One region of the Clostridium tanneri genome, then DNA from elsewhere that is predicted to be linked to it. Evidence: riboswitches for the same ligand, from Rfam matches in the RefSeq annotation. Region 1 holds a riboswitch; the other holds the start of a gene.
The links. A riboswitch is a leader RNA that binds a small molecule or an ion and turns the genes downstream of it on or off. The one in region 1 is predicted to bind cyclic di-AMP.
Positions count from the first base shown of each region.

Region 1 (12,128 bases):
AATTCTTGTTTTTATCTAAGCCAAGAGAAACAGAATTACAAGAAGTTTCTATGTATGATATATTTCAGTCTATTAAAAATATTGTACAGAGTTCCTCTCTGGTAAAAGGTGTAGATGTGCAAATGAATTTATCTAAAGAGGAAAGGTATTTGCTATGTGATGAAGTGCAGGTAAAACAAGTTATACTAAATATTTGTAAGAATGCAGTAGATGCAATGGGAGATAAACTGAATCCCCAGCTGATTATAGAAACAGGGTACGATGAATTAAATAATGAAATGTTTATTAAAATAACAGATAATGGGAAAGGTATATCAGAAGAAGACTTAAGTAAGATTGGTACATTATTCTTTACAACAAAGAAGACTGGCACAGGTTTAGGTCTCAATGTATGCTTCCAGATTATTAACCAGCATAAAGGTAGGATAGAGGTGGAAAGTAAGCTAGGTGAAGGTACCTCCTTTACAATAATTTTACCATGTATAGATGATGACGAAATAGAGGAACAGTGTATTGTATAAGTTTTTTCATATTATAAGCGCTAAAAAAAAATAGAAAATATTTTAAAAAATAGTAGACTTTTATAGGAAAAAGTGATATACTAAATTTTGTTAAGAAATAAGGGATTCAATATCATAAAAACATTCTCCGATTTTTGTTTTGGAAAATGGTTGTTTGTGAATTGTTAAATGCCCAGTATAAAAACGGAGGTATGTTTAAATGGCAGATAAGACATTAGTTTGTAAAGATTGTGGAAAGGAATTCGTATTTACTGAAGGCGAGCAAGCTTTCTACAAAGAAAAAGGTTTCGAAAATGAACCACAAAGATGTGCTGATTGCAGAAGAGCAAGAAAGCAAGAAAGAAACAACAACAGAAGATACTAATTAGAATTTTCATAGCTGCTAGCTTCGCTGGCAGCTATTTTTGATTTCTATTTTTATGAATGGAATTCTGTTATTTAATAGTGTTGCTGATAACTATATTCTTTATGTATTTTTTACCCACTGTAATAATAAAGTAAATTATGGGAAAACTTTTTTACATAAGTAGAGTTTATATACTATGAAAAACTAAAATTTAATAATCCTTTCTTGGAGAGATGTATTTAGTAACTTAAATAATACAAATAAGAGTTAAAAGGAGAGATTTTTATGGCAGAAACAAAAAAACTTAAAACTAGAGAGCAAATAGATCAAAAGTATAAGTGGAAAGTAGAAAAAATATACGAAAATATAGATGCTTGGGAAGAAGATTTTAAAAGATTAAAGGATATGGCACCGGAACTTACAAGCTACTCAGGAAAACTTATGGAGGGAAAAGAGCTTCTTAATTATATGAAATTGGATGAAGAGGTATCAAGATTAGCAGGTAAGCTGGCAGTTTATGCTCACTTGAAAAATGATGAAGACACAGCTAATCCAACATATCAAGCTTTAAGAGATAAAATATATTCTTATTTTGCAGAGCTTAAAAGCATGCAATCATTTTTTATACCAGAATTATTAAGTATACCGGAGGAAGCTATAAGAAAAGAAATTGAAAAGTTGCCGGAACTTAAGATATACAGCTTTTTCATAGAGGATATATTAAAAATGAAACCTCATGTTCTAACGAGGGAAAAGGAAGAATTGATTGCGGCAGTGTCAGATTGTTTGCAAGCACCAGATAAAATCTACAGTATGCTCTCTGATGCAGAGATGACCTTTCCTGTGATTAAGGATGAAAATAACAATGATGTTGAACTTACTGAAGCAAATTATGGAGGATTTATACAATCCAGAGACAGAAGGGTAAGAAAGGATGCTTTTCAAGGACTGTTCAAGACTTATAATAAGTTTAATAACACTTTAGGGGCTTCACTAACTTCCTCTATAAAAAATTTCGTGTTTATTTCAAAGACTAGAAATTACAGTAGTGCATTAGAGGCTTCTTTAAAACCAAATAATATTCCACTGGAAGTATACGATAACACAATAAACACTGTAAATAACAACTTAAGCTCTCTTCATAGATATGTGAAAGTTAAGAAAAAGCTCTTAGGACTTGAAGAAATTCATATGTATGATTTGTATGTCCCAATAATAGAAAGTCCAGTAGAGCATATAGAATTTGATGAAGCAGTTAAGGTTGTTAAAGAAGGGTTAAAACCTTTAGGAGATGAATATATTAATATTTTTGAAGAAGGTATAAGGGAAGGATGGATAGATATCTATCCTAATAAAGGAAAAAGGGGAGGAGCCTATTCTTCTGGTGATTATGATACCATGCCCTATGTACTTTTAAACTACGATTACAAGTTAAGAGATGCTTCTACGCTGGCACACGAAATGGGTCACTCTATACATTCTTACTACTCAAGAAAAACTCAGCCTTATATATATGCAGATTATTCTCTTTTTGTGGCAGAGGTTGCTTCTACTACTAATGAAAACTTATTAATAGATTATTTAATAGAGAAGGAGCAGGATAGAAATAAAAAGTTATATCTTATAAATCAGCAGTTAGAACAAATAAGAACTACTGTGTTCAGACAGGTTATGTTTGCTGAATTTGAAAAGATAACTCATGAAAACATAGAAAAGGGAGTGCCGCTAACTTCAAAGGATTTAAGTAATATATGGCACGACTTAAATGTAAAGTATTTTGGACCAGAGATGGTGGTAGATAATGAAATAGATATCGAATGGGCTAGAATACCTCATTTTTATAGAGACTTTTATGTTTATCAATATGCAACGGGATACGCAGCAGCTAATTCCTTTGCTAAAGAAATACTTAAAAACGGTGAAAAAGCTGTAGAGTTGTATAAAGGCTTTTTAAAAAGTGGTTCTAGCGATTATCCTATAAATGTACTTAAAAGAGCGGGAGTTGATATGACTACCCCTAAACCTCTAGAAGATACCATAAACAGATTTAATGAACTTCTTGATATGCTAGAAGGGTAGAATTAAGTGGTAATAGATTTAAATCTATTGCCACTTAAAAGTTTTAAGTGCTATGATATGGTACCGAAGACATTTTAATTATGACCTTCCAGTAAAAAAGATATATAATAATATTAAATAATATAAGCTTAAGTGATATAATAACTTTAGTTGCACTCTTTAACAAATAGATAAATTTTACTGAAGGGGAAAGGGGATAAAATTGAATAAGTATATAAAATATCTTACGTCAGCCTTAACTGTAGCAATTATCTATAATAGTTCAGTACTAGCCAATCCTAGTACTTTGAGTGAAAATTCAAATACACCAACTAATAATGCTCAAGGACAAAATGTAGATAGTACTTTGGAAAGTAAAATTCAGAAGCTAGAAGTAACTGTAGAGAAGCTTGATAGCGAAATAGAGGAAACATTAAGAGCGTTAGAAGAGAATAAAACTGAAATAGCTAAGGTTGAATCTGAAATTAGTAGACTAGAAAATAGAATAAAGGATTCGGAAAATAGTATAAATGACCACAGAGACCTATTGAAGAAGAGAGCCAGAGCCTTTTATGTTAATGGGCTAAATGGCTATTTAGATATAATTATGAACTCAGAAAACTTTAATGATTTTATCACAAGAATTGATTCTGTAAACAGAATTTTAAACTTTGATGAAAATATTATTGAAGATTTAAATAATAAGAAAGAAATCATAGTAAAAGAGAAGGAAAAGTTGCAGGAAAAAAACAAATTGCTCACTAGTTTAAAAGTTGATAATGAGAAAAAGTTAGACAAGCTCAATAAAGACAAAGAAGAGCAAAAAAAACTAATAGAGCAATTACAACTTCAATTAAGTGTTTATAACTTAAATGGACAGGGCTTTACTGGTATTACATCTAAAGAATTTGCACCGGCTAGTAATAATGAAATCGTAAATTATGCTTATAATTTTTTAGGTATACCATATCTTTGGGGAGGAACTACACCATCAGGTTTTGATTGCTCAGGACTTGTACAGTATATTTACAGCCATTTTGGTGTTTCCATTACAAGAACTACCTATGAACAGATAAAGGATGGGGTAGAGGTGCAGAGGGATAAGCTCCAGCCTGGAGATTTAGTTTTCTTTGGAACTAAAGAGGATCCTCACCATGTAGGTATGTATATAGGCGATGGAAGGTATATACATGCTCCTAGAACTGGTGATGTGGTAAAAATTTCGTCTCTAAGTAGTAGAGGCGATTATCTAACAGCTAGAAGGATTAAATAAAGATAAAAAAGTGGACTGAGGTCTGCTTTTTTGTTTTTTGTTTAAAATTTGTTGTTTAATAAATTTTAAAATAAAAATTGTAGTATTAACACAGAATATTATATAGAATTGGAGTAGAAATTTTATCATTTTTAAAAACTATTTTCTACTTAATATGGAGGATTGATCTAGCTTTGAGAGGCAAGAGTTTAAGGTTTTTTATTATGGTTATATTTAGTGTATGCATAATAGTAGGTATACATAGTTATGCTGCTGCAGCTTTTATGACTCCTATACAGGAGGATAATGAAAAGGTTATATTAATTGACCCTGGGCATGGAGGAATAGATGGAGGTGCCGAATCTAAAAAAGGTATTATTGAAAAAGATATTAATCTAAGTATCAGTTTAAAGTTAAGGGAAAAGTTAAAAGATAAGGGATACACTGTTGTTATGACGAGAGAAAGGGATATTGGACTTTATTCGGAAGGTGGAAGTATAAGTAAAAAGAAACGTGAAGATTTAGAGAACAGATGCCGAATGAAGAGAGAATCTAATTGTGATATATTTGTAAGTATTCATCAGAATTTCTTTACAGAGAGCAGTTATTACGGAGCACAGGTGTGGTATTCCAGAAGTGAAAGTAGTGAGAAGTTAGCACATATAATTCAAGAAAATCTTAGAAGAGATTTGGATAGAAATAATAACCGTATTGAAAAACCAGCTGGAAGTTCCTATAAGATACTAAGATGTTATTTTAGCATACCTTCAGTGATTGTAGAGTGTGGATTTTTAACTAATCCACAGGAAGAAAAGAAATTGATAAATGAAGAGTATCAGGGCAAGATAGCAGATTCCTTAGCAAAATCCATAGAAGAGTTTTTTAAGAACGATGATCAAATACTATAAATTTATGACCTTAGGAGATACATCTTGCAAAAACTTCCTAAGTGAGATGAGGTATTATTTTAAATATCTAGCACAAAATAATTTATGTAATACTATATATTAATAGGAAAGAGGGGTACAGTAAATGAATGCAACTTTAATGGCACCAAATGCTCAATACCAATCCTGTATGGACGCACTTAATAAGTGTGCGCAACTTTGCCAAGAATGCTTAAGGCTTTGTTTAGAAGAACCAGATATGAATATGAGAGAACATTGTATGCTTGACTTGATGGACTGTGCTGAAGTATGTTCAACAGCAGCTTGCGCTATGGCAAGAAGAAGTAAACATTTAAAAGAAATATTAAATTTATGTTCTACAATTTGTGAAGAATGTGCATCAGAATGCAATAGATTTAAAAGTGAACACAATAATTTATGTGCTGATGCTTGTCGTCACTGTGCAGAGGAATGTAGAAAAGTAATGACTATGTAACTGCAAATTTATTAGTATTAAAAGTAATGTGTAACAAAGTATTTGTTTTTGAATATTATGTTAGTAAACAAAGGATAAAAGTGAATAAGTACTAGTACGATTTTTACTGGAATAAAGGAGCAGAGGAAAACAGTCCTCTGCTCTAGTTTTAATTAACGGATTTGCAAATATTTATCAAGTTATCTTTTGGTATATTGCCAGCTAGTGAATACTGAACATTACCTTTATTCCAAAGAACTCGAGTAATTGTAGTATTAGAATTTGAGTTTTCCGTTGTTTCCGTAACCCATACCTTTAAGCCGTCAATACTAGTTGCCTTGCCACTTATAGTATATTTAGTGTTCTGATTTTGGGTTATTTTAAAATAGGCATTATTTGAGCTGAACGTCAATCTTACATATTTTTCTTTGTTGTCTCTAGATATAGATATATCTGTAAGCTCAAAGCCTTCTGGTATGTATGAAGGGAGCAAAACTTTACTTCCCCAGTATTCTTCTGCTTCTGCTAAGGTCAATATGTCAGGCCTTTCCTTTGCTAATTTGTTTTCAGAAGAGGAAATAGAGTTAACTTCTTTTTTTTGGTCATTAGAAGGACTTGCTTTTGTAACATCCTCAATTTTAGTGTCACTTCTATCTTTAGAAATTGAAACTTCTAAGGTATCTTGCTTAGAAAGAACTATATCATCAGATATCAAATTGGCATTTTCAGTTGTTGATGATGGAGATTTATCTGAGGTTTTAGTATCCTTACTAACTGTGTAATCTAGTTTTTTGTATTCCTCAGAAGAACTTTTAGGGATGTTTGTATTAAATTTAGTAGCATTAATATTGTTGTCCTTTTTTAAACTGTCGCTAAAATTTTGATTGACTGTTAGGTTTGATGAAGTATCATTTATTTTGTATGCATCTTTTGATATTAGTTGGCTGTTTACATCACTAATGGTGGTTGTTTTATTTTTCAAGTTACTGTTACTAATCTGGGAAAAATGCTGATACCCAAGAAGAGATATTATTATTGTAACAGTAGATAATGAAGCCGCAAGTAAAGGCTTAACTATTTTATTTTTTTCTTCAGTCTTTAACTCTAAAGGTTTAATCTTTAACTCATCATAGATAAAGGAATCATTAGAAATTGTTTCTGGGTTTTTTAGGGTATTCTTCATATTCATCTTCCTATTCAGAATATTTTTTGTTTTTATTGATTTAAATATCACACTCATTCTAAAGCTAATGTGCACTTTAAAAAACAAGCTCAGTATAAATATATGCTATTTAATACAGCTTCATAACATGCCATAGTCTAATACATAGAGATTGTTATTTTCGTCATGTCCAAAAGTACTGATTTTGCTATATTCATGTTGTAATTCTGGTGATTTAGTAACCCAGGTACTTTTGAAATTCTCTAGAATATGAAAGAACTTTGATTCATTAGAGAATTTCCGGCCACTATTAATAAAGCTGTATATGGTTTCATCAGAGTCATCTTTTGTTGACAAAGGAGTTAGAAGTTTATGAATTGTTAAATATAAAAACCTGCTTTCATAGATTGCGTACACTGGACAGAATATTTCCCTAAAATGTTCAAGTCTTTTATCTGTTGAATTATATATATTAAATTCATTTAGACATTGATCAGCGCCAACAGGCAACCTGGAACCAGTAGCATCTGAAGAAGTTTTAACTATGAAGTTATCAACACGATATACGCACCGCATAGATCTAGAAATTAAACTCTTTCGATTTAGCTTGCTAAGTAATTTATTGCTTGTGGTTTTATTTTTTCCTAATTTCATATCATGGTCAAGTAAAAACCTTTCTATTTCTTTTAAATGGTCATTCATAAGCTTCGCCTCCCATCCTAATAACTTATATTTATTTTACTGGTAGGATAGGCATTTTGACAATAGATTTATGAGGAAAAAGTGTAAAGAAATTGTAAAGATTTATTCATATAATAGACAATTGGGAAAAATCTGAAAAATTAACAATTGCTTATAGATTATTATTTAAGATAAAAAATGCAAAAAAGTATAAAAGTCTGATAAAAATATCAGGCTTAATCTTTGCAAAATAAATTTTATTATATATGATAATTGGTTAAACCTTTATTAAGGTGAATCGCTCTAGATATTGAAAAATCATATTTTAGCATTTTTATAGATTTATGCTTGGCTAATAAATTACCTATTTGAAGCTGCTCAAAATCATAGTATTGAAGGTTATGAGTATCTGAGCCTACGGATATTTGTATATTATTTTGTTTTAGTTTTTTAAAAAATCTATTTGTTCTCCAGCTGTCTCTAGAACGGACTAATTTACTAAAGTATTCGTATCCGTCGTTGACGTTTAATTCCCAGAATAAATTGTTTTCCTTTAACATATTGATTAATGGCTTTAAACCATAAATCCTACTGTAATAAAGCAAGTCAGTGTGAGCAAGACCTATTTTGCAGCAAAATTTAGAACTATACTCTTTTAATTCTGAAAACTTTATGCTGTTTTTAAAACAATCTATATATTCAAATAATACATAATCAAGTTTATTCAGTTCATCATAAGGTAAATTCTTTATATCACAGAGTTCTGTATCCATAGATAACTCTATTCCTGCATAAACCTGAATATCATGCCTGTAGCTGTCTTTCAATTGATTTATGTTTTCTATATATTCCTTCAATTGGTGATTTTGCAGTGAGTTGCATTTTGAAGTGTTAAAATGATCAGAAATGCCTACTGCTGTCATACCATTTTTGACAGCGTTTTTTATAATTATATCTGCAGTATGGCTTCCGTCAGACCAGATAGTATGATTATGCAAATCCATAAGATCTATTGAATTTAAATTCATAAACAATGCCTCTTTTCAAAATTGAGTATATTCAGAAAATAAAGTGATCATATTTATATAATATACCTAAAAATAAGAAATGTAAATGTCCTATGGGACATTCATGACACAGAATATTGACTAGAAAAAATCATGCAAATACATATAAAGAATTAAAAATATTAATAACAGTATACGAATTCTTGCAAATAGGATGTTATAATTTTAGAGGATTAGGTTACTGGACATTAGACCAATCTTTCTCTCAAAGCTAAAGGATTTTAGATAATATATTCAAGATAAGGAAAGTTATTGGATAGTTTTGGTAAAAACAAAGAGGTTGTTGAAAATCCAACAACCTCCCTTTTTATATTATTTTATTGTTTAATAATAAGAGAAAACCATTCTATCAACTCTTAAAGCGACAGTCTTGGACCAAAGCCATTTGTTTGTTGTACTATCATCAAAGTAATATAAGGCACCCTTTGTTGGATCAGCTCCAGAAAGTGCTTCTAAAGCAGCCTTTCTATCTTCTGCAGTTGCAGGCTTGTTAATCATTCCGTTAACAACTGGTGTAAACTGATAGTAACCTGCATCCTTTTGATATACTACAGATGTCACGGTGCTAGGGAAACGTGAATCTTGAACTCTATTCACAACTACAGCTCCTACTGCAACTTTAGCAGTATAAGGTTGTCCTTCAGCTTCAGCCTTTATTAACCTTGCAAGTAGGTCTATTTCAGCCTCTGTATGGGAAATAACTGAGGCTGAAACTTGTCCGCTATTTGGAGATACAGAAGTATAGTTATTACTAGGTATATTTAGAGTCTGACCTAAATATACTAGATTGTCCCATTTGTTGTTAGCCTTTCTTAGAGAATCAACAGAAACACCAAAGTTCTGTGCTATTAGATAAAGACTATCTCCGCTTTTAACCGTATAAGTTTGACTTGAAACCTTTAATACCTGTCCTGGATATATTAAGGTGCTTGAAAGATTATTGTTCTGCATGATAGTATTTGCAGCAGTGCTAAAAAGTCTTCCTATTTTGTATAGTGAGTCTCCTGATTGAACTGTGTAACTAGCTGCATGTACAGATTGAATTGACAATAGTGATAATGACATAGTCATCAGTAAAGCTTTGATCTTTTTTGATTTAATCATATGTTTATCCTCCTCTTTTGCCTCCGAGGTTAGTTGACGGGTTCGGGTTGAGGTCCCCTACTTTATATATATAAAGATTCACCCCTATTAATAAATCCCCCGTACTCCATAAGGAGATTCGGCTTGCTTTTGCAAGTGTTATTGTAACAAGATTCCCAGATTAATTCCATATGAGATTAATGGAGTACCAGGAATATTTATCATGTAGTTACATTTAGAGGAATAAAATTAAAACTATACTTAAGCTTCATTATAAATTTTAAAACTAAATTTATAAGTTTTTAATAAAGGTTATAAATATGTAAAAATAAATTTTTAAGTTAACAAAAAATACACAATTGTTAATCATATGAATAATATTTCGTAAATATATATCAAAAACGGGGTCAAAAATGAGAGAATAATGTCGAATATGAATAAAAAGTAGTTGACACTTGCAAGGGTCTTTGATAGTATTAGCTATAGAGATTAATAATTATTCATTTTATAATTAAGGGGGAACTATAGATGAAGAAAATTTTAACAAAACTATTAATAGTATCAGCAGTGGCAGTTGGACTAGTGGGATGCGGAAATAGTAGTACTGCCACTAATGCTGATTCAAACAAAAAGTTCAGTAAAAAATATAGTATAGCAACAGATGTAACTTTTGCACCTTTTGAGTTTCAAAAGGATGGAAAGTATACAGGTATAGACATTGAACTATTAGAGGCTATTTCAAAAACTGAAGGTTTTGAGTATGAGTTAAAACCAATGGACTTCAAAGGTATAATACCTGCGCTTCAGTCAAATCAAATTGATGGTGCTATTGCCGGCATGAGCATTACAGATGAAAGAAAAAAGGTTTTAGATATGTCTGAAGGATATTTTGAATCTGGTGTTTCTGCCGTAGTTAAAAAGGATAACGATAAGATAAAGACAGAATCAGATTTTAAAGGAAAAGTTGTTGCAGTTAAAAAAGGAACAAGTGGTTCCAAGTATGCAGAAGAAAATAAAGACAAGCTTGGTTTTACAGTTAAGTACTTTAATGATTCACCTTCTATGATGCAGGAGGTTAAAAATGGAAATGCAGATTTAGCTTTTGAAGATTACCCTGTAGTTGGATATGCGATAACTGTAGACGAAAATTCAGGACTAAAAATAGTTGGAGATAAGTTAACAAAGCAAGACTATGGATTTGCTGTTAAAAAGGGAAGCAATAAAGAGCTGATGGATGCTTTCAATGATGGATTAAAGAAACTTAAAGAAAGCGGAGAGTACGATAAGATTATACAGAAATACATAAAGAAATAGCATTACTATAATAAAACTTTATCTAATATGAATAAAATAGTGGTGGTATATGAATCTTTATTGAAGAATTTATATACCACCATTAAAAGTTTGTTTCTTTATATCATCAAATACATAGTAGCATATAAAAATCCAGTTTTAAGCTACAAAAAAACTTGAAACGGAGTTTTTTAGCAGATAATTTAATTCTTGGAGATTTAGGAGGGTGAATAGCTTGGATTTAATGGCTTTATTTAAAGAGAGTTTACCAGATCTTTTGTCTGGATTAGGAGTTACTTTAGAAGTAACGGTAATATCCCTTATACTTGCCAGCGTACTAGGATTGTTATTTGGAATGATGTCTATTAGTACAAATAAAGTTTTAAAGGGCATAGCTAGAGTATATGTGGATATAATAAGAGGTACACCTTTAATAGTACAAGCATTCTTTATATACTTTGGTATTCCAGGGGCTTTGAATGTGAAGATACCAGCTTTTACAGCAGGGGTAATAGCTATTAGTTTGAATGCCGGTGCTTATATGGTAGAAATTTTTAGAGCAGGAATAATGGCTGTGGACAAAGGTCAGATGGAAGCGGCAAGAAGTCTAGGTCTTCCCTATGGGAAAACTATGAAGTTTGTTATATTACCACAAGCAGTAAGGAAGATGGTTCCAGCTTTTATAAATCAGTTTATTATATCGTTAAAAGACACATCTCTTCTATCTGTAATAGGAATTAGAGAGCTTACTCAAAGCGGTGAGATTATAATTGCCTCTAATTACCGTGCCTTTGAAACATGGGCTTTCGTTGCAGTATTTTACTTTGTGATAATTATGCTGTTGACTTATGCATCAAGAGGGGTGGAAAGGAGATTAAAGATATGATAGAAGTGAAAGGACTTGAAAAGAAATTTGATGAACTTACTGTTTTGAAGGGAATAGATTTTGCTGTAAATGAAGGAGAAGTAGTGTGTCTCATAGGCCCTTCTGGGTCAGGTAAAAGTACAGTACTAAGATGCCTAAACAAGCTTGAGGAAATAAATGGAGGAACTGTTCTAATTGATGGACAAGACATAAATGAAAAGGGAGTTAATATAAACAGGTTAAGGGAAAAGCTAGGTATGGTTTTTCAATCCTTTAATCTATTTCCTCATTTAACAGCATTTCAAAATATAACTTTAGCGCCTATAGAATTAAATAAAGTGTCAAAGAAGGAGGCAGAAGAGAAGGCCTATAAGTTATTAGAGAAAGTAGGGCTAAGTGATAAGGCTCATGTTTATCCTGATAATCTATCTGGAGGAC
Region 1 is NZ_JARUJP010000009.1:97,324-109,451, reverse strand. Features, by position in the region: gene P8V03_RS09685 (MASE3 domain-containing protein) at 1-521, shown strand, start outside; gene P8V03_RS09680 (zinc-ribbon domain-containing protein) at 721-885, shown strand; gene pepF (oligoendopeptidase F) at 1,153-2,946, shown strand; gene P8V03_RS09670 (C40 family peptidase) at 3,149-4,198, shown strand; gene cwlD (N-acetylmuramoyl-L-alanine amidase CwlD) at 4,372-5,085, shown strand; gene P8V03_RS09660 (four-helix bundle copper-binding protein) at 5,210-5,560, shown strand; gene P8V03_RS09655 (DUF4367 domain-containing protein) at 5,709-6,722, opposite strand; gene P8V03_RS09650 (hypothetical protein) at 6,843-7,403, opposite strand; gene P8V03_RS09645 (CpsB/CapC family capsule biosynthesis tyrosine phosphatase) at 7,643-8,410, opposite strand; gene P8V03_RS09640 (LysM peptidoglycan-binding domain-containing protein) at 8,774-9,553, opposite strand; cyclic di-AMP (ydaO/yuaA leader) riboswitch at 9,557-9,687, opposite strand; gene P8V03_RS09635 (transporter substrate-binding domain-containing protein) at 10,061-10,846, shown strand; gene P8V03_RS09630 (amino acid ABC transporter permease) at 11,061-11,711, shown strand; gene P8V03_RS09625 (amino acid ABC transporter ATP-binding protein) at 11,708-12,128, shown strand, end outside.

Region 2 (12,128 bases), on a different contig from region 1:
CTAATAGATGTTAAAACTGTTACTAAGGCAGGAAAACGTGTAGAAGTTGCAGGGAACATAGGTAAGCCAGAAGACGTTCATCAGGTATTAGCAAATGGTGGAGACGGAATAGGATTATTTAGAACTGAATTTTTATACATGGATAGAGATGATATGCCAGGAGAAGAAGAACAGTTTGAGTCCTATAAATATGCTGTTGAAAAAATGGAAGGAAGACCTGTAGTTATCAGAACGCTTGATATTGGTGGAGATAAGAAGCTTCCATATTTGCCATTGCCAGAGGAAATGAACCCATTTTTAGGTTATAGAGCTATAAGACTTTGTCTTGATAGAACAGATATATTTAAAATTCAGTTAAGAGCATTACTTAGGGCTTCAGCTTTTGGTAATTTAAAAATAATGTTTCCAATGATATCTTCTTTAGAAGAATTCCTTAAATCAAAAGAAATTCTCGAAGAATGTATGGATGAGCTAAGAACAGAAGGAAAAGAATTTAATGAGAATCTAGAAACAGGTATAATGGTAGAGATACCAGCAGCAGCTGTTAATGCTGATGAACTTGCTAAATATGTAGATTTCTTTAGTATAGGAACAAACGACTTAATACAGTACACATTGGCGGCAGATAGAATGAATGAAAAGATATCCTACTTGTATAATCCAATGCATCCAGCAGTGTTGAAACTAATAAAAATGACTATAGAAGCAGCTCACAAGGAAGGAAAATGGTGTGGAATGTGTGGCGAGATGGCTGGTGATGAAAAGGCTATCCCTACATTAGTAGAATATGGTTTAGATGAATTCTCTATGAGTGCATCATCTATACTAAATGCGAAAAAGTTAATTATGGAAAATTAAAATATAAGAAAAAGTGATAAGTATAAAACCTGAACGGAATTAATTTTCAGTTCAGGTTTTATTTATATCAAAATTTAAACCGTAAAAAGAAATTTTAGTATATAATAGTAGATATAAAAACAAAATTTTAACCAAAGTATATTTAAGTTCATTTTTAAGGAGGAATTACAATGTCAATATTAAAAAATAAGAAAAGAATATATACACTTTGTTCAATGTCAATTGTTTTGCTATTAGCTTTAACAGCTTGTTCAAACTCACAAAATAAAAATACTTCAGACAATAATCAAACAACTACACAAAATCAGAGTCCAAAGGATAACGACAATCAGAATAATACATCCGCAAAAGAAGATAAAAAAGAAGATAAAAAAGAGGCGAAATTTGTTAGCACTCAAAGTGTTAATATTCCAAAGTTTAGCAAGGGGTTGTTATCTAAAAGTGAAGAACCAAGGTTTGGTACACCTTGGAAGAAATCTAACAATAAAAGTTATAGTGCATGCATAGAAGGAAAAGGACCTGAAGCTATTGAAGAAGGCGTAGGTAAGTTGTTTGTAAAGGATAAGGAAGGCAACACATATAGTTTTGAAATTTTAAACAATGATAAGATTTCACCTAGATATATAGAATGGGCAGATGATGAGAATCTATTTGTAGTAATTGGAGATGCTCACGGAACCGTATCAAAGGGTGGGAATTTATATCTAATTAATGTAGTTACAGGTAAGACATCTTTAGTATTAGAAACATCTAGTGATAAACAACAGGTAATGGAAATAAAGAAATTAGAATCAAACCTAAGCTTAAAGGTCAATGTATATGATGATGACAGTTATAATAAGTCACATGTTGAAAATTGGTCAATAAGTTCCTTTGACGTAAGTTTAAATAAACAGATGGAGGTAAAAGACTCAACAGGAAAGACAATTTATATAATTAATAAAACAAATTAGTAAGTTCTAAGGGGAATAATGTATGAATAAATCTAGAAAAATATACATTAAGGCGCTAGAAAAATATAATAACGGTTATATAGATAAGGCTATAGAGTTATGTGAAGAAAGTATATCCATAGATATTAAAAATGCAGCAGCTATAAATCTAAAAGGTCTATTGTGCTATCTAAAAGGGGATTTAGAAGAGGCACAAAAGCTTTGGAAAATGAATAAACAGATTAATAAAGATGGAATATCTGAAAAATATTTAGAGGATACAAAAAAGGATAAAGAAAGACTGAAATTTTATGGGGTTGCATTAGAACTTATAAGGGAGTTGAAAATTCAAGAAGCATTAGTTCTTTTAAAGAAATGTTTAGAGAGCGATTATAACCTTATTAATGTTAACAACCACCTAGCATTATGCTATATGAAAAAAGGGCTATATAACAAAGCATTAGAACATGTTGAGAAAGTTTTAACCTTAGATAGGACTAATGTAATAGCTAAAGATACGAGAAAAAAACTAAAGAGTTATGGTGTGTTAAACAAAGAATATGTACCAAAAAAACTGGCATTGATATTGATAGGTGTAATATGTCTAGTTGTGTTACTTTTGGGAACAATAGTATTTATTAATTTTAGTAAAGACGGCTATAAATCTGGGCTTAGAACTTTATTAAATTTTAAAGTAAATAGTTCTAGTGAGTCCCATAAAAAAGAAACTGGCACTACTAATAAAGAAATTGTAAAGGAAAAAAAGTCAGGCGCTGCTAAGCCAGAAATCAAGGAAGATAAGAAAAGTAATGTACAAAATGAGGTTTTCCCTTACGACAAGATTAAAGGTGATATTGAAAGTAAGAACTTTGATGCTGTATATGATGAAAACATAAAATGGAGAGACAAGAATATTAGCGACACAGAAAAAACACTTTTATCTAGTGCTAATGAATTATTAAAAACAGAAGGTGTAGAATACTTTTATGACAAAGCATATAGCTACATGAATAGCGAGGATTATGTCAATGCAAAGGTATATTTTACAAGATGTTATGAACTAGGTGGACAGCACTATTTATACCCTCATATAGTTTATATGCTTGGCACTACTTTTCATTTGTCTGGAGATGCTGAAAATACTATAAAATACTACTCTGAATATGATAAAGCATTTTCTGGTGGAGAATATGAGGAAACTGTATTATATACTTTAGCTCTTATATACAAAGATAAAGATGCAGCTACAGCAAAAGTTTATGCAGAAAAGTTATTACAGAATTATCCACAGTCAATCTATAATAATTCTGTAATAAACAGTTTAATTTATTAATAGAATTGAACACATAAATAAGCGTATCAATAGAAAAAATAAATAGTAACTTTAAAATATTTTATAGACTCAAATATTATAAACTATTGACTGTATAAAAAAAGTATTATAAAATTATCATATAAAAGATACCCCTTGAGGGTATATTGGAGGTATGGAAATGATAGGAGAAATAAAAGATATAAATTTTTCAGAGATAATTGAAAGTTCAAATGTGCCTGTAGTTGTAGATTTTTGGGCACCATGGTGTGGTCCTTGTAAGATGCTCGGACCTGTAATTGATGAAATTGCTGGAGAGTTAGGAGAAAAGGCTAAGTTCTTTAAGTTAAATGTAGATGAAAATCCTGAAACATCCTCAAAGTATAAGATCGCTAGTATACCTACAATTATGGTATTTAAAAATGGATCTATAGCTGATACACTAGTAGGATTTAGACCGAAGGATGCTATAAAAGGAGTAATAGAAAATCATATTTAATTGAATTTGAAATGACAAATTAATCTTGGGTTAATTTGTCATTTTATATATGTATTAAATAAACAAATCGAAAGTAAAATATTAATAAGTATTTATATTATAGGGAGTGAACACAGTGGATAATAGATATGATATAGCAGTAGTTGGTAGTGGACCAGCAGGTTTATCAGCTGCCATAAACGGAAAGATAAGAAATAAGAGAATAATTGTATTTGGAAGCAAAGAGCTAAGCAACAAGGTAATAAAAGCACCAAAGGTAGATAATTATTTGGGATTTTACGGAATAACAGGTGCGGAAATGAAAAAACAGTTTAAGAAACATATTGATGCTATGGGAATAAAAATAACTTATGAAAGAATAAATGCAATATATGCTATGGGAGACTATTACGGGTTAGCAGTTAATGAAAAAATGTATGAAGCAAGAACTGTAATTTTAGCTACAGGAATAGAATATACGAAACCACTAAGGGGAGAAGAGGAGTTTTTAGGTAAGGGAGTTGGCTATTGTGCTACCTGTGATGCCCCTCTTTATAAGGGAAAAATAGTGACTATAATAGGATATAATAAAGAAGCTGAAGAAGAAACTAACTATGTAAGTGAATTAGCTGAAAAGGTCTATTACGTACCTATGTATAGAGGTACATACGATTTAAAAAGGGGAAACATTGAAGTAGTTAGTGACAGACCGATAGAAATACAAGGAAAAGATAGAGTTACAAAGGTTGTCTTAAAAGAAAGAGAAATAATCACAGACGGAGTTTTTGTACTAAAGGATAGCGTAGCGCCAAATCAACTTGTACCAGGATTATTAGTAGAGAATGATCATATTAAAGTAGATTTGAATATGCAAACAAATCTTAGTGGGTGTTTTGCTGCAGGAGATTGTACAGGGAAACCTTATCAGTATATGAGAGCTGCAGGTCAAGGTCAAGTTGCTGCGCTAAATGCTGTTTCCTACTTAGACTCGTTAAAATAAATAAATGAAAAAACCATACAGAGGTCACCATCGTATGGTTTTTTATATGTGCTTAGCTAATATTAGCTAAAGGCTTATATGTCTAATTGACCACAAAGAAAACATGATTTCCAATAGTTTTTACATTTTTTTTGTTAATATTCTTCATCCATTTAGAGGTTGCTATTTTAGGATTATAGAAGAAAACTGCCCTTTCTGTTGGGTCTTCACCTTTTAATGCTTGAAACACTGCCTTATAACTACTTTCATCAGGAGTTACCTCGATTTTTCCGTTTCTTACACAGGAAAAGGCACCCTTCTGTTTAACTACGTCCTCTACGGTTTTTGGAAACTCTGGATATTTTAGTCGGTTTAGAATTACAGAGGCTACTGCCACCTTGCCTTCAAAGGGCTCACAATTGCTTTCAGCGTATACTACTTTAGCCATCAAGTGAATATCATTTTGGGTAATGTATATTTTTTTATCCAAATAGCTGAAAACTTGAACCACTTCATCTTCTTGATTAAATAAAGTTGTGTCAATATTGTTAGAGTCATAGGCACTAGCCTTAGTACAATATAAAGCTAGCAACAAGAACAAGAACGTTATACAATAGGTCATTCTTTTCAAATAAATCCTCTCCTTATTACCAACGGGGTTAGCTGACGGGTTCGGTAAAGGCATAACCTACGTAAAATACGATTCACCCCAAAAATTTGGTTTCCCCGCGTTTTATAAAAAAACTTAGGCTAATGGTATTATACCCATGAATTTTAAAAAAATACATAGTATAATAATTTTTAATATTTTATAAAAATAGAATAGGAATTGATATAAAGATTAGTAAATAGTGTATAATTGATAATAGGATTATTTATTAGGATGGTGAAGTGGGTGGAGATTTTAGATATAGTAGTTAGTTCTATTAAAAATATTAGCATATCATCGATAATGGATATATTAGTGGTTTCATATATTTTTTATAAGGGATATGTTCTCATAAAGGAAACAAGAGCAGAACAACTTTTGAAAGGAATTATACTTATAATTTTCCTTATTCCAGTAAGTAGTTTTTTTAACTTAACTATGCTTAATTGGATCTTAACCAAAACAATAACAATCGGAGTGCTTTCTTTTATTATTATATTTCAGCCAGAAATTCGTAGAGCACTTGAGCATTTAGGAAGAACTGCTTTTAATGATAAACATCTATTAGAAGATGAAGAAACTATGGAAAGAGTAGTAACTGAAATTGTCAATGCTGTAGAAAATTTATCTAATGAGAAAACAGGCTCCCTAATAATTATTGAACAACTTACAGGCTTGGGGGATATAGTAAATACAGGCACAATGCTAGATGCTGAGGTTTCATCTGCATTGCTAGAGAATATTTTTGTGGTTAACACACCATTGCATGATGGGGCTACTATCATAAGAAATGATAGAATTGTATCTGCAGGTTGTTTTTTACCCTTAACTAGCAATCAAGGAATCAGCAAAAAACTTGGTACTAGACACAGAGCGGCTATTGGTATTTCAGAGAACTCAGATGCATTAATTATAGTTGTATCTGAAGAAACTGGAACTATTTCCCTTGCAGTAAATGGTGTTCTTACAAGAAACTATACGAAGGAAAAGCTTAAAGATATTCTTATAAGAATAATTAGAAAAAGGCAGAGTACAAAGTTGACCTTTAGGGAGCAGGTGAGAGCATGGAAGAAAAAAATAAACAGCAGCAAGTAATTATCAAAGTATGTTGTGTTATAGCATCTTTTGTTTTATGGTTATATATATTCAATGTTGAAAATCCTATTAGGGAACGAAAAATTCTAGTTCCTGTGAAAATAACTAATAGGGATGTATTGGCAGAATCAAAGTTAGTAGCTGTGGGAGAAAATGACCTAAATATATCTTTAAGTATAAAAGGAAATGCGTCAGAACTGTATTCCGTTAAGGCCGAAGATTTTAGGTTAGAGTCAGATCTAAGGTCCTATGTATTGAAAAAAGGAGAAAATAAAGTTCCAGTTCAGGTTAAGAAGAGTCCTGAAAATATAAGAATACTTAATGGCGAAAATTTATGGATTAGTATCGATTTGGATGATTTAAAGGAAAAGATAGTTCAAATAAAAGTATTGTTAGAGGGAAAAGTTAAAGATGGATTTTATGCTCTTCAGCCTACTTTAAGTATAAAGGAGGCTGAAATCAGCGGAGCATCCAAAGAGTTAAGTTCTATAACTAGTGTAGTGGCTAGGTGCAATGTAAAAGATGTAGCAAAAGATGTAAATGCACTAGTATCACTAGAAGCAGAAGGAGAATCTGGAGCGATTAAAAATGTACAGATAGAGCCAAGTTCAGTTCAGGTTATAGTTCCTGTAAAAAAGATAAAAAGTGTTCCAGTTAATATTAAGACACAGCCTAACTTACAAAATATTCAAGGAATAAAATCTATAGCAGCGATGCCGGATAAAGTCGATATAGCTGGAGATGAGAAAGTGCTATCAGGTATAACTAGTTTAGACATAGAAGACGTTGATTTAAATAAATTAAATGGTAAAGATACTATAGAAGCTAAAATAAAAATTCCTAAGGATGTGATACTTGTAAATAGTAATGGCTCAATTAAACTTAAGGTTCAGTACAATAAAATTGCACAAAAAGAGTTTAACTTAGATATACAAACGAAGAATGTTGGGAATAACTATAATGTAAGTTTAGGTGCTAATAAGGCAACTATAACAATTTCAGGAGAAGAAAATATTTTAAATACCTTAAAGCCTGAGTCTATAGGCTGTTTTGTAGATTGCAGTAACCTAACTGAAGGAGAGTACAAATTACCTGTTACTGTAACTCTTCCAGAAGGAATAACTAGAGTTTCACAAAACCCCACAGAGGTTAAGGTAATAATAAAATCAAATGTATTGGAGGATAAAAATGTCAGTCAGAGTAAGTAACATAACAATGAGCATAGATGAAGACATAGAAGGATTAAAAAAAAGAGCAGCTAAAAAGGCAAGAATATCGATAAATGAGATAAAGGATTTTAAGATACTTAAGGAATCCATAGATGCCAGAAAAAAAGATAGTATAAAATTTAACTATACTGTTGAAATGTTTTGTGAAAATGAAGATAAGCTTGTAGCTAGAGCCAATGATAAGGATGTAAGTATAGAAGAAGAGTATAATGAAGAACTAAAGCTTGGAACAAAAAAGATGAATCATAGACCTGTTATTATTGGAATGGGGCCTGCAGGAATGTTTGCAGGTCTTTTCATGGCTCAAAAGGGATATAGACCTCTGATAATAGAAAGAGGGGAAAGAGTTGAGGATAGGACAAAATCAATAGAGAAGTTTTGGAGTACAGGAGAATTAAATTTAGAATCTAATGTGCAATTTGGAGAAGGTGGTGCAGGTACTTTTTCAGATGGAAAACTAACTACTAGAATAAAAGATATAAGATGTGATTTTGTATTAAGGGAGCTTGTTAACGCTGGAGCACCAAAGGAAATTTTATATAGTGGAAAACCGCATGTAGGAACGGATATTTTAAAGATAGTTGTAAAAAATATAAGAAATAAGATTATTGAACTTGGTGGAGAGATAAGGTTTAATAGTAAGTTAGAAAGCTTAATAGTTAAGGATAAGGCAATTTCAGCAATTATAGTAAATGGAGAGGAGATTCCTTGTGACAACTTGATATTAGCAATAGGCCACAGTTCCAGAGATACTTATGAAATGCTATATAAAAGCGGAGTTTTTATGGAGGCAAAAGCTTTTTCTATAGGGGTAAGGGTAGAACACTCCCAAGCAATGATAAACGAGAGTCAGTATGGAAAATACGCGGAGCATCCAAGACTTAAAGCTGCAGACTATAGATTGACCTATAACACCAAAGAAAAAAGAGGAGTTTATAGTTTTTGTATGTGTCCAGGCGGAGAGGTAGTAGCTGCAGCTTCAGAGGAGAAAATGTTAGTAACTAACGGCATGAGTCACTATAAAAGAGACAAGGAAAATGCTAACTCTGCTATTGTAGTTACTGTTGGAGATAAGGATTTTGAGGGAACTAGCCCACTTAAAGGTATGGAGTTTCAAAGACATTATGAAAGACTAGCTTACTTAGTAGGAGGAGGAGAGTATAAAGCACCTGTTCAGTTAGTAGGAGATTTTCTACAAGATAGAGTATCCACTAAGTTAGGTAATATAAAGCCTAGCTATAAGCCAGGGTATGAGTTTAAAGAATTAAAAGATTGTCTTCCATCCTATGTAACTGAATCGTTAAAGGAAGGTTTTGTAAATTTTGATAGAAAAATCAGGGGATTTGCAAATAATGATGCAATAGTTACAGGAATTGAAACAAGAACTTCAGCTCCAGTTAGAATACTAAGGAATGAAAAATTAAAGAGCATTTCTATTGAAGGATTGTATCCTGCTGGAGAAGGTGCTGGATTTGCCGGTGGAATAGTATCTGCAGCAGTAGATGGATTAAAAGTTGCAGAGAATATAATGCAAGATTACAAACCATTATATTAAATTTTCTGAAAAGAACTTTTTTGAAATAAATCTGTTAAAATATATATTAGATAAATCGATTTCATGAGAACATTTAGATAGACAAGCATTATTTATATAAAGAAGAGGTGTTAATAAATGATTAAAAATTTTCAAGAGGTTTTAGAAAAAGTAAAAAGTTTAAAAACAAAGAAGATAGCAGTAGCAGTAGCTCAAGATAAACCAGTTCTTGAAGCAGTAATGGATGCAAAAGAACAAGGAATAGCAGATGCTATACTAGTTGGAGACAAGACAAAAATTGAGCAAGTGGCAGCAGAAATAGGAATGGATTTAAGCAAGTTTGAAATAGTTGAAGAAACAGACATGAGAAAAGCAGCAATGAAAGCTGTTGAATTAGTTTCAACAGGCAAGGCAGATATGTTAATGAAAGGACTTATAGATACTGCAAATTTCCTAAGAGCTGTTTTAAATAAAGAAATAGGATTAAGAACAGGTATGCTTATGTCCCACGTAGGTGTTTTTGAAATACCAGGTTACGATAGGTTAATATTAATAACAGATGCTGCTTTTAATATGTATCCTGAACTTAAAGATAAAATAGATATAGTTAAAAACTCAGTAACAGTTGCACATTCACTTGGACTTGAAAAGCCAAGAGTAGCTCCAGTATGCGCTGTAGAAGTTGTAAATCCTAATATGCCAGCTACAATGGACGCTTCAATTCTTTCAAAAATGAATGATAGAGGACAGATAAAAGGATGTATTATTGATGGACCACTAGCATTAGATAATGCTTTATCAGAAGAGGCTGCAGCACATAAAGGAGTTACAGGACCAGTGGCAGGTAAAGCTGATATATTATTAATGCCAAATATTGAATCAGGAAACATAATGTATAAAACACTAACTTATACAACTGCTTGCAAGAGTGGTGCTTTATTAGTTGGAACATCAGCTCCTGTTGTACTTACTTCAAGAAGTGACAGTCATGAAACAAAAATGAATGCCATAGCTTTAGCTGCGTTAGTTGCTAACCAATTAAGCAAGAATAAATAATAGATTATTGAGTTTATTGTATAAAGAGATTTTAATAATATATTAAAACCTAAGGAGGAAGAAGTAATGTCATATAAATTATTAATAATAAATCCAGGATCAACTTCAACAAAAATTGGTGTATACGAAGATGAGAAACAAATTCTAGAGGAGACATTAAGACACTCTTCAGAAGAAATAGGAAAATATGCTACTATTTTTGATCAATTCCAGTTTAGAAAAGATGTTATATTAAAGGTTTTACAAGAGAAAAATTTTGATATAAATACATTAAGTGCAGTAGTAGGAAGAGGCGGATTATTAAAGCCAATAGTAAGTGGTACTTATGCTGTTAATGATGCTATGCTTGAAGATTTAAAAGTTGGAGTTCAAGGACAACACGCATCAAATTTAGGAGGTATAATAGCTAATGAAATAGCAACTTCTTTAAATATTCCTGCTTTCATTGTAGATCCTGTTGTTGTTGATGAATTAGATGATGTTGCAAGAATATCTGGTATACCTGAAATAGAGAGAAAGAGTATATTCCATGCGTTAAACCAAAAGGCTGTAGCTAAGAGATATGCTAAAGAAAGTGGAAAGGCATATGATGGTTTAAACCTAATAGTTACACATATGGGTGGAGGAGTATCTGTTGGAGCTCATAAAAATGGAAAAGTTGTAGATGTAAACAATGCATTAGATGGAGAAGGACCATTCTCACCTGAAAGATCAGGGGGATTACCAGTAGGAGATTTAGTTAAGATTTGCTATAGTGGCAAATATACAATTGATGAAATAAAGAAAAAAATTAATGGTAAAGGTGGTACTGTAGCTTACCTTGATACAAACGACTTTAGAGTAGTTGAAGACAAAGCTTTAAGCGGAGATGAGAAGTACAAATTAATTTTTGATGCTTTTATATTCCAAATAGCTAAAGAAATAGGTAAGTGTGCTGCAGTGTTAAGTGGAAAGGTAGATGCTATAGTTTTAACTGGAGGTATTGCATATAGTAAGGCTGTTACAGAAGCATTAAAAGAAATGACTTCATTTATAGCACCTGTTGTAATTTATCCAGGAGAAGATGAACTTTTAGCTTTAGCTGAAGGAGCACTTAGAGTGTTAAAAGGAGAAGAAAAGGCAGGAGAATACAAATAAGTATAAATAAATAGATTATATACTTAACTTTAGAGGTATATGCTATCTTATATCTCTAAAGTTAAGTGAATTTATTAGGTTTATCTTATTTTTTTAGTTAAATATATAAAAGAAGCAGAAAAATTACAGGTATTCAGCCAATATAGTGAATTTTAAAAAGAAATTTGGCAAAAAATGAATTAGTAAAGTTTATTACTTTATGATATAATGTTTTTGTGATGAAGAACAAGTCATAAAGAAAAGGTTTTAACATAAAAAATTCATATATAGTTTAATAAATGAATTGAGACTTGTTAATTAGCACAATATGAGAAAATAGACTTTGAAGTCAAAGTAACTTTATTTCATGAGGGTTGTCTATAACTGCTGTGAATACGTTTACTGATGCTTTGATCTAAAGTTTGTTGTCCTTTTATATAAAGAGGTGATATTATGAGTAGAATTAGAATTTTCACAGGACATTTTGGAAGTGGTAAGACTGAAATATCTATAAATTATGCATTAAAACTTGCAAAAGAAGGTAAAAAAGTAGCAATCGTTGATATTGATATAGTTAATCCTTACTTCTGCTCAAGAGATGTAAGAAAACATCTTGAAGAGAATGGTGTAAGAGTAATATCATCAGACCCAAATCTGTCTAATGCAGAATTAGCAGTAGTGCCTGCAGAAGTATTAGCAGTATTCAATGATAAGAGTTATGAAGTAGTTATGGATATAGGTGGAGACGACCAGGGAGCCGTAGTACTAGGACAATATAATAGATACCTTAGAGAAGAGCCTTATGATATGTACTTTGTAGTAAATAACAATAGGCCACTAACTTCTAATGAAAAAGATACAGAAGAGTATTTAAGAACTATAGAGTGGGT
Region 2 is NZ_JARUJP010000002.1:155,827-167,954, reverse strand. Features, by position in the region: gene ptsP (phosphoenolpyruvate--protein phosphotransferase) at 1-858, shown strand, start outside; gene P8V03_RS03015 (DUF4652 domain-containing protein) at 1,029-1,811, shown strand; gene P8V03_RS03010 (tetratricopeptide repeat protein) at 1,834-3,123, shown strand; gene trxA (thioredoxin) at 3,284-3,601, shown strand; gene P8V03_RS03000 (NAD(P)/FAD-dependent oxidoreductase) at 3,717-4,580, shown strand; gene P8V03_RS02995 (cell wall hydrolase) at 4,663-5,181, opposite strand; cyclic di-AMP (ydaO/yuaA leader) riboswitch at 5,193-5,321, opposite strand; gene cdaA (diadenylate cyclase CdaA) at 5,455-6,303, shown strand; gene P8V03_RS02985 (CdaR family protein) at 6,273-7,511, shown strand; gene P8V03_RS02980 (NAD(P)/FAD-dependent oxidoreductase) at 7,492-9,087, shown strand; gene ptb (phosphate butyryltransferase) at 9,205-10,122, shown strand; gene buk (butyrate kinase) at 10,189-11,259, shown strand; gene P8V03_RS02965 (nucleotide-binding protein) at 11,692-12,128, shown strand, end outside.
Region 2: another riboswitch for cyclic di-AMP. It lies ahead of P8V03_RS02995 (cell wall hydrolase); the one in region 1 lies ahead of P8V03_RS09640 (LysM peptidoglycan-binding domain-containing protein).